DNA from 3 places in the Cedecea selenatireducens genome. Region 2 is predicted to be linked to each of the others. Evidence: predicted binding sites of a transcription regulator. Region 2 holds the regulator's gene; each other region holds the start of a gene.
The links. Region 2 encodes Fur, which represses iron uptake genes when iron is present. Its sites were predicted from a motif close to ATAATAATGAGAACNACTATCAA; they were not measured.

Region 1: ACE38U_RS20410 (TonB-dependent siderophore receptor) is a predicted target of Fur. The motif match lies at 1,168-1,190, and genes of this name have one in related genera.
Region 3: ACE38U_RS08385 (TonB-dependent siderophore receptor) is a predicted target of Fur. The motif match lies at 1,224-1,246, and genes of this name have one in related genera.

Annotation. Positions count from the first base shown of each region.
Region 1 covers NZ_JBHIKW010000018.1:7,520-10,803, reverse strand. Annotated here, with positions in the region: gene cstA (pyruvate/proton symporter CstA) at 1-901, opposite strand, end outside; gene ACE38U_RS20410 (TonB-dependent siderophore receptor) at 1,292-3,284, shown strand, end outside.
Region 2 covers NZ_JBHIKW010000009.1:78,403-81,686, forward strand. Annotated here, with positions in the region: gene chiP (chitoporin ChiP) at 1-512, shown strand, start outside; gene chiQ (ChiQ/YbfN family lipoprotein) at 559-885, shown strand; gene fur (ferric iron uptake transcriptional regulator) at 984-1,430, opposite strand; gene fldA (flavodoxin FldA) at 1,710-2,240, opposite strand; gene ybfE (LexA regulated protein) at 2,420-2,698, opposite strand; gene ybfF (esterase) at 2,831-3,284, opposite strand, start outside.
Region 3 covers NZ_JBHIKW010000004.1:115,669-118,952, forward strand. Annotated here, with positions in the region: gene ACE38U_RS08385 (TonB-dependent siderophore receptor) at 1-1,178, opposite strand, end outside; gene tyrP (tyrosine transporter TyrP) at 1,370-2,581, opposite strand; gene ACE38U_RS08395 (ABC transporter substrate-binding protein) at 2,828-3,284, shown strand, end outside.

The DNA of each region.
Region 1 (3,284 bases), on a different contig from region 2:
TGATCAAAATGCCGATCGCCAGCCCGATGATGGTGCCAATTTTCAGGAAGGTGGAGAGGTAGTCGCGCGGCGCCAGCAGCAGCCACACCGGCAGCACTGAAGCCACAAAGCCGTAGCCCACCAGCATCCACGTCAACTGTACGCCCGTGAAGTCGAAGTACGGTGCCCAGGTTTCACTCTCAGCCACCCAGCCGCCGGAGATAATGGCAAATACCAGCATCACCAGGCCAATCACCGACACTTCGCCAATGCGCCCCGGGCGCAAATAGCGAATATAGACGCCCATAAACAGCGCCAGCGGGATGGTAAAGGCCACGGTGTATGTCCCCCAAGGGCTATGGGTCAGCGCCTTCACCACGATCATCGCCAGCACGGCGAGGATAATCACCATGATCATAAAGCAGGCCACTAACGCGATAACGCCCGCGGTGTTGCCCATTTCTTCTTTAACCAATTCCCCCAGCGAGCGCCCGTTGCGGCGCGTGGAGACAAACAGCACCATAAAGTCCTGTACGGCTCCTGCCAGCACCACGCCCGCCAGCAGCCAAAGCATGCCCGGCAGATACCCCATTTGCGCAGCAAGTACCGGCCCCACCAGCGGCCCCGCCCCGGCAATAGCGGCAAAGTGGTGGCCAAACAGCACTTTTTTATCCGTTGGGACGTAATCAAGACCGTCATTGTTCCGCACGGCCGGCGTCATGCGCGTGGCATCCACCGTCAGCACGCGTTTCGCGATAAACAAGCCGTAGTAGCGGTAGGCAATCAGGTAAATACAGACTGAGGCAATGACAATCCACAGCGCATTTATCTGCTCACCACGATTCAGAGCGATGTAGCCGAGGGCAAATGCGCCTATCAAAGCAAGCACGACCCAGACGAGGTGTTTCCCAAATCTATCCATCAATTTTGTCCGTTTTCTAAGTGGATACCGAGAGTTGTTACATTTTGTATCTAGCCTGGAATAGCGGTTCTCACAATCTGAAGCGGGCAAAACGCGGGGCATTTACCTCAGTTTGTTAATGAGATCACCTAAATATGTATCGCAACCGTAAAGTCGGCAGGTCAATTGTGGAATATCAGGTTGGTGAATGGTTAACGCGGGGATTGATAACCAGGGATGATTAATTAGCGGAATTAATTGGTTTTAAATGTCAACTGAGAAAGGCATTGATAATTGTTTTCATTTGCAATAGCGTGTTTCCGCACTTTCAACTCCAGGCACTTTTGCCGCGTCCTTCCTCATTTGGGAAAGGAGTTTACGGGACGCAGGCGGTGACACTCAGGATAAATAATGAACAATACATTATCGTACTCCCTCGCCACGTTGGTGAGTCTGGGCCTCTACGGCACTGCCTTTTCGGCGGCAGCAGAGACGGCACCCGTAGAAAATGAAGACACGCTGGTCGTCACCGCTGCCCAGCAAACGCTGCAGGCACCCGGCGTGTCGATTATCACCTCCGAAGAATTAAAGAAGCACCCTGTCGCGCGTGACGTCTCTGAAATCATTCGTACCATGCCAGGGGTTAACCTTACCGGCAACTCTACCAGCGGGCAGCGCGGCAACGGCCGCCAGATTGATATTCGCGGCATGGGGCCAGAAAACACGCTGATCCTGATTGACGGTAAACCGGTCACCAGCCGTAACTCCGTCCGCCTTGGCTGGCGCGGCGAGCGTGATACCCGAGGCGATGCCTCCTGGGTTCCGCCTGAAATGATCGAGCGTATTGAAGTCCTGCGTGGCCCGGCGGCGGCTCGCTACGGTAACGGCGCGGCGGGCGGCGTGGTGAACATTATTACCAAACGCAGCAGCAACGAGTTCCACGGCAGCTGGAATACCTATTTCAACGCGCCGGAACACAAAGACGAAGGCTCGACAAAACGCACCAACTTCAGCCTGACGGGGCCACTGGGGGATGACGTCAGCTTCCGGCTTTACGGCAACCTGGACAAAACGCAGGCGGATGCCTGGGACATCAACCAGGGACATCAGTCGCTGCGCACCGGATCCTACGCCAGCACGCTTCCTGCCGGCCGCGAAGGGGTTATCCATAAAGACCTGAACGGGCTGATCCGCTGGGAGTTTGCACCGATGCAGGCGCTGGAGTTTGAAACAGGCTACAGCCGCCAGGGCAACCTCTACTCGGGTGATACACAAAACACCAACAGCAACCAGCTGGTGAAGGATAACTACGGCAAAGAGACTAACCGCCTCTACCGCCAGAACTATGCCGTCACCTGGACCGGCGGCTGGGATAACGGCGTCACCACCAACTCCTGGGTGCAGTACGAACACACCCGCAACTCGCGCATGAACGAAGGCCTGGCGGGCGGCACGGAAGGGATCTTCGCCAATAATCAGTTCTCAGATATCGACCTTAGCGATGTGCTTCTGCACAGCGAAGCGAGCATTCCGTTTGACCTGCTGGTGAACCAAAACCTCACCCTCGGCAGCGAATGGAATCAGCAACGCATGAAGGATGGTTCGTCGAACAGCCAGTCATTGAGCGAAGGCGGTGCGATTCCGGGTATGTCGTCCACCATCCGCAGCCCTTATTCGAAAGCAGAAATCTTCTCCCTGTTCGCCGAGAACAACATGGAGATAACCAGCAGCACTATGCTGACGCCGGGTCTGCGCTTCGATCATCACTCCATCGTGGGGAATAACTGGAGCCCGTCGCTGAACCTTAGCCAGGAGCTGGTGGAAGACCTGACGCTGAAGCTCGGTATTGCCCGCGCCTACAAGGCGCCAAGCCTGTATCAGACTAACCCGAACTACATTCTCTATAGCCGTGGCCAGGGCTGTGCCGCGAGCGCAGGGGCCTGTTACCTGATGGGCAACGAGGATTTGAAAGCCGAAACCAGCGTCAACAAAGAGATTGGGCTGGAGTTCAAGCGCGACGGCTATCAGGCCGGGATCACCTGGTTTAGAAACGACTACCGCAACAAGATCGAATCCGGTTATTCGCCTGTTGCCTCTAACAGCAAGAAAACCGATATCTATCAGTGGGGCAACGTGCCAAAAGCGGTTGTGGAAGGGCTGGAAGGCACCATTAATCTGCCGCTGACGGACACCGTAAGCTGGAACAACAACCTGACTTATATGCTGCAAAGCAAAAATAAGGAAACCGGCGATCGCCTGTCGATCATCCCGGAATACACCCTTAACTCGACGCTGAGCTGGCAGGTTCATCAGGATATTTCGCTGCAAAGCACCCTGACCTGGTACGGCAAGCAGGCTCCGAAGAAGTACAACTACAAGGGCGAACCGGTTACCGGCAGCGACA
Region 2 (3,284 bases):
ACAAAATTGGCCAGGTTGACCTGCGTCTGGAAGGGACCATGGTGAAGGCAGAAGGCCAGCAGGGTTACTTCCTGCAGCGTATGACGCCAACCTATGCCTCTTCAAACGGCCGTCTCGATGTGTGGTGGGATAACCGTTCTGACTTCAACGCCAACGGCGAAAAAGCCGTGTTCTTCGGCGCAATGTATGACCTGAGCAACTGGAATCTGCCGGGTTGGGCTGTTGGGGGCTCCTATGTTTATGCATGGGATGCAAAACCAGCCACATGGGCGCTTGATGCTTCCGGTAACCGTCAGGATATCGCATCCAACAAGATCAAAGAGTCTTCATACAGCCTCGACGCAATGTACACCGTGCAGGAAGGCCGTGCGAAAGGTACGCTGTTCAAACTGCACTTCACTCAGTACGACAACCACTCCGATATCCCAAGCTGGGGCGGTGGTTACGGCAACATGTTCCAGGATGAGCGTGACGTGAAATTTATCGTTATTGCTCCGTTCACCATCTTCTAATGCTAAATCGGGCGCGCAAGCGCCCGTTTTTTATAAGGAACTGAACATGAAAAAAATCCTGCTGGTTACCGCCGTGGCTTTCACGCTCTCCGCCTGCGTTCAGCCCCCGGCTCCGCCGGAAGATTCACATCTGAAGCAGGCTTACAGCGCTTGTATCAATACCGCAGAAGGCAACCCGGATAAAATCGAAGCCTGCCAGAGCGTGCTGAACGTACTGCGCCAGGAAAAACAGCACAAAGCGTTTGTTGAAAAAGAGACCGTGAGCGTGCTGGATTATCAGAAATGCATTCAGGCAAGAAAGAGCGGGAATGATGAAGCCGCGAAGGTTCGCTGCGATAAAATCTGGCAAGAAATTCGCGCGAATAACAGCTGATTACGTTTTTTCAGTCAATAAAAAAACCGGCAAGGGAAACCTGCCGGTTTTTGCTTTTAAACGCCACCTGTTCGGCAGCGTTCGTTAATGCGGATTACTTATTTAGGATCGTGCGCGGTGTCGTCTTCGCGGCAGTCGCCTTCGGCACAGTGTCCGTACAGATAGAGACTGTGGTTAGTCAGGCGGATACCGTGGCGTGTGGCAATTTCACGCTGGCGCGATTCAATAGAATCATCGCTGAACTCGATTACTTTGCCGCAATCGAGGCAGATAAGGTGATCGTGGTGATGCTGCTGGGTCAGCTCGAAAACGGACTTGCCGCCTTCAAAATTATGGCGGGTCACGATCCCGGCATCGTCAAATTGGTTCAGCACGCGGTAGACCGTCGCCAGGCCTATTTCTTCGCCCATGTCGATCAGACGTTTATATAAGTCTTCCGCGCTGACGTGATGATTTACCGGCTCTTGCAGCACTTCGAGGATTTTCAATCGCGGAAGCGTGACTTTCAAGCCGGCCTTCTTTAATGCGGTATTGTTGTCAGTCATGCGGAAAGTGTCCTGTTGCTTAACGATTCGCTCAAACTGCAGTGAGCGTAAAGAGTAATGCGTCTCATTATAGAACTGCTGCTTCTAAATGGGAACCGCAAGTATGGTGCAAAATGAGGCTGAAAAATCGTGGCGGCGTCGCCATTTACAGTAATTATCAGCCAAGCTGTCAGGAAGACATTGTACAGGGATGTACGAGAAAGTTACAAACTTGTAGCAATTATTTTCATTGCTACAAGCTATCAAGATGGCGCAAACGCTGCATTTGCGCCAGACAAATCAGGCGTTAATAATATCGGCCAGATTCAGTTCTTCAGAAATCTGTTTGACCCACTTCTCAACGCGCTCGGCGGTCAGTTCCGGCTGGCGGTCTTCGTCGATGGCCAGACCGACAAAGTTGTCGTCGTCTGCCAGGCCTTTTGACGCTTCAAAGTGGTAGCCCGCGGTCGGCCAGTGGCCTACGATAGCGGCGCCGCGCGGTTCGATGATATCGCGAATGGTACCCAGCGCATCACAGAAGTATTCCGCGTAGTCTTCCTGGTCACCACAGCCGAACAGCGCAACCAGCTTACCGTTGAAATCGACTTCTTCGAGAGTAGGGAAGAAATCATCCCAGTCGCACTGCGCTTCGCCGTAGTACCAGGTTGGGATGCCGAGCAACAGAATGTCGAAACCTTCGAGATCTTCTTTGCTGCTTTTAGCAATGTCATGCACCTCAGCAACGTCTTTACCGAGCTGTTTTTGAATCATTTTTGCGATATTTTCGGTGTTACCGGTGTCGCTGCCGAAAAAAATGCCTACGATTGCCATGAGTAAAATAACCTCTTGAAACTTAATAGTATGCTGGCCGTTCAATGCCCACGTATAGGGCAATCATAGCAGAACAGCTCCACCAGCGGAAACAGCTATCACGGCGGGGTGCACAGTCTGCAACATGGTTTTGCTCACCCTTTTGAGATTTCAGATGACGGGCAGGGCAACAGAAAGCGCTATCCCAGCTTTTTAAGCTGCTCGAGCAACATCTCTTCGATCAGTTCGCTACGACTGATGCTGCGGGCGTCGGCAAGCTGGTTGAGGGCGTCGACCGCATCATTGTTCAGTTTTAGCTCAACTCGCTTCAAACCACGCACTTTGTCGCGCTTAAGCTGATTGCGTTTATTAATACGCAGCTGCTCATCGCGCGAGAGCGGATTGGTTTTAGGCCGCCCGGGGCGACGCTCGTCCGCGAACAGATCTAATGTAGTACGGTCCGTTTGTTCTTTTGCCATGATTAGGATACTGACAGGAAATTCTGGCTGCAGGGGCAGGGTGCCGGTGCAATTAAGCGCGCCATCATACATCAGCGCGCCATTCCCGCCAACGCGTTAGCGACTTCTGCTGGCCGGTCGTTCTGTTTTTAATCAGTTTTTCGGTTCCGCGTCGATAAATCGGTGAATTGCGCGTAAAACTGCCTCCGGTTTTTCAGCGTGAACCCAGTGGCCCGCGCCAGCGATGACGTGCGCACGAGCCTGCGGGAACTGACTTAAAAGCGCCTCGCGGTGGCTTTCATCAACATACGGCGAGTTCCCGCCACGGATGAATAAGGCGGGATGCTGCCAGGCGGGAACGGGTTGCCAGCCAACGATACTTTCGTATTGCTGCCAAAGCACCGGCACGTTGAACTTCCACTCGCCGTCGGCAAAAGACTTCAGCAGAAACTGAATGACGCCTTCTTCTTCTACGTGTTCGCGCATGATCTGCGCCGCCTGCTGGCGAGTCTCAACGCCTGCTTCAGTGACCGCACGAATCGCCGCAAAAATCTCGTCGTGACGGCGAACCTGATAGTTAACCGGAGCGATATCAATCATCACCAGT
Region 3 (3,284 bases), on a different contig from region 2:
ACCTTCCCACGGTACGAATACTTTTTGTAGGTTTCGTTTTGCTCGTAGTCCGCGCCCAGCGTGATGTCGTGGGTCATCCCCAGCAGTTCCGGACTGCCGTTAATATCCCATGACGCGTAATCGGTCTGATGGTTAAAGCCGCGGTTGGCGTCCGCGCGGCGGGAGACGATACCGCTGTTTGGATCGACCGCCGTGGCGCGCACTTCGTTGCTGTCGTAGCGGCGCTGCATCCAGGCGTAGTTCAGATTGGTTTCCCAGGTGTCATCCAGCTTGTACGAGTAATTGGTCGTCAGGCGTTTGTTCTTGCCCCAGGCGTGGTTGGCGTAATCGTCGATGCGGCGATCGTAAGGGATGTTCAGCGGTTTACCGTTGATAAACGCCGTGCCGCGGTCATAAGGAATGTCGAACTTATATTCCACGTAGCTGATGTTGAAGGAGGCTTTATCGCCATACCAGCTCAGGGACGGGGCAATCAACGTGTGTTCATCGGTGCCGAAGTTGCGCCAGTAGTCTTCGTGCTGGCGTTCAGCCACCAGGCGGAAGGCGAAACCGTTGCCGAGCGGGCCGGTCACGTCGACCATGCCGGAACCGCCGCCGTTACTGCTGCTTGTGCCGCTGACGTGGGTGTTCCAGGTGTACTGTGGTTTCTTGCTGACGAGGTTAATTACGCCGCCGGGGTTCAGGATGCCGTAGAGCAGGGAGGCCGAGCCTTTCAACACTTCAACATGATCGATGCTGGAGTCCATCGCCAGGCCCTGGTTGCTGCGCACGCCGTCGATAAACACCGAGCCGTCGCTGTTCGAACCAAACCCGCGTTTGACAAAGCCGTCCTCGATGCCGCCGAGGGTATTACTCTGCGCGACGCCGCTGACGAACTTCATCGCGTCGTTGACCGAAGTGACCGCGTAATCGTCAATCACCTGAGGTGTGACAACGCTAACGGACTGCGGAATTTCGCTGCGCGGCGTTTTGCTGCGCGAGGCGATGGCAGAGTCATCCTGGGTATAGCTGGTTGACGAGCCGTCCGGGTTAGCGTTGGCCACGACCGTCAGCGTGTCTTCTTTGGGCTTATCGGCCGCAAAAGCCGGGGCACCCACGATGAAGGTTGAAATGATTAATAATTTTGAATTAAGAAGCGCCTGGCGAACGAAAGTAGAACCAAATGAAATGCGAGTCATGTTGTTTATTGTCTGTGCTGAAGCGATTTTATAATGGGAATTAAGATGATAATGACAATAATTAGCATTTACAATATTAACTCTGCTTACATAATTACTGGTTTTTTATCCAAAATCCTGATGATTTAGCGGGGAATAAGCAGGAAAAGAGGGGATCGCGGGACGAGCGTCCCGCGTGAATGCGAAGGGGGTTATCCGACTTCCGGCAGCAGGCCAACGGCAATCAGACCCTGAATCACGATAACCGCGATACCGCAGGCGAAGACCAGCGCGAGCAGGGGTTTGCCGCCCGCAACTCGCCAGGCTGCATCGACGTGCTGCTTACGGCTCTGCCACACCAGCATGGAAGGCACCAGCAGGGCAAGCACCGCCAGCGCAACGCCCGCATAGCCCAGCGCCATCACAAAGCCCTGCGGGTAAAACAGCGCAAAGACCAGCGGCGGCAGGAAGGTCATCAGCCCGGTTTGCAGGCGGCCAGAAGCCTTGCGGTTGCGGGCAAAGAGGTCACCCAGGTAGTCGAACAGCCCCAGGGAAACACCAAGGAACGACGTGGCTAGCGCGAAATCGGCAAACAGATGCACCGCCAGCTCCACGTGCGGGGTGGCCACAACCTGACGAACAACCTGCAGGAATCCGTTAAGTCCCGAGTGTTCGGCCATCAGCCCGGTAAAGGTAGCGGAGTCAATCGCGCCGAGGGTGGCGAGCTGCCAGAAGATATAGGCCACCAGCGGAATGGCGCTGCCGACGATAAACACCCAGCGCAGCTTACGAATATTGCCGTTCATGTAGCTAACGATGCTCGGCACGCTGCCGTGGAAGCCAAAAGAGGTGAAAATTACCGGAATAGCGGAAAGCGCCAGCCCTTTTTCAATCGGCATCGTCAGCAGGTTGGTATGATGAATATGCGGCATCATCAGCGCCAGCATCACCACCAGTAAAATGATTTTGGCGCTAAACAACACGCGGTTAAACATGTCCACCATGTGAGTGCCGACGCAGACAATCCCGCCCGCGACCAGGGTAAACATTAATACGCCGGAGGTGGCTGAAATTGAGGTCGAAAGCCATTGACTCAGGCTTGCGGCCAGCAGTTCACCCGCCCCGCTGATGTAGGCCGCCGTAAGAGCGTACATCAGGAACAGCATGCTAAAACCGGTTAACCACTGCCCGGGGCGACCAAGATAGCGCCGGGCGAGGGTGCCAAGGCCGGTGTCCGCAGAGACGTGCTGATAAACTTCAACCAGCAGCAGCGCGGTATAACACATCAATGCCCAAAGGCCGACGAGCATCAGCAGCGTGACGCCAAAACCTACCCCCGCCGAAGCCAGCGGCATCGCCAGCATTCCTGCGCCAATTGTGGTTCCCGCCACGATGAAAACACTGCCAAGAGTCCTGTTCTTCACGCTTCCCTCTGAATTTACGAAGAGCTGTATGCAATTATGCCGCGCAGGGTAAGGGAAAATCTCAGGTGCGTCAAATGAGAGTTACGGTGTGTGTATCGTTATGTTTACAATCCAAATGGAGTTTAAGTGACGTTGTCACGTAATAAAATTAAACCAATGAGCGCTTGCCATGCCGGGGAGAATTAGGGCTTTATTAATATAAATAGTAATAATAACTAATCTCTTTCTCATGGAGAGCATCAATCAATGAAAGCAAATTTTGTCCTGACAGGGTTACTGCTCGCTTCGGCGGGCTGCGGCGCAACCACGTATCCCATCACGGTTACCGACATGGATAACCAGCGCATTACTATCGAAAAAGAACCGCAGCACGTCATTTTGCAGGACGGACGCGACATTCTTTCCCTCGCACTGCTCGACCGCGAAGATCCGTTCAAGCGCGTCGTGGCCTGGAATAACCTGCCGAAAAAACAGGATACCCAAACCTGGGACGTACTGAAGCGCAAATGGCCAGAGGCCACAAAGATTATTGATATGGGCTTTAGCGATCAGGGCGAAGTAAACCTTGAGAGCGTGCTGGCCCAGCAGCCGGACATCATGATTGCGCAACTGCGAGCCAAGCCTGCGCTGGAGCAAACCGGCGTCATTAAATCACTTAAGAAACTGAATATTCCCGTAGTGTTTGTTGATTATGAGCTGCACC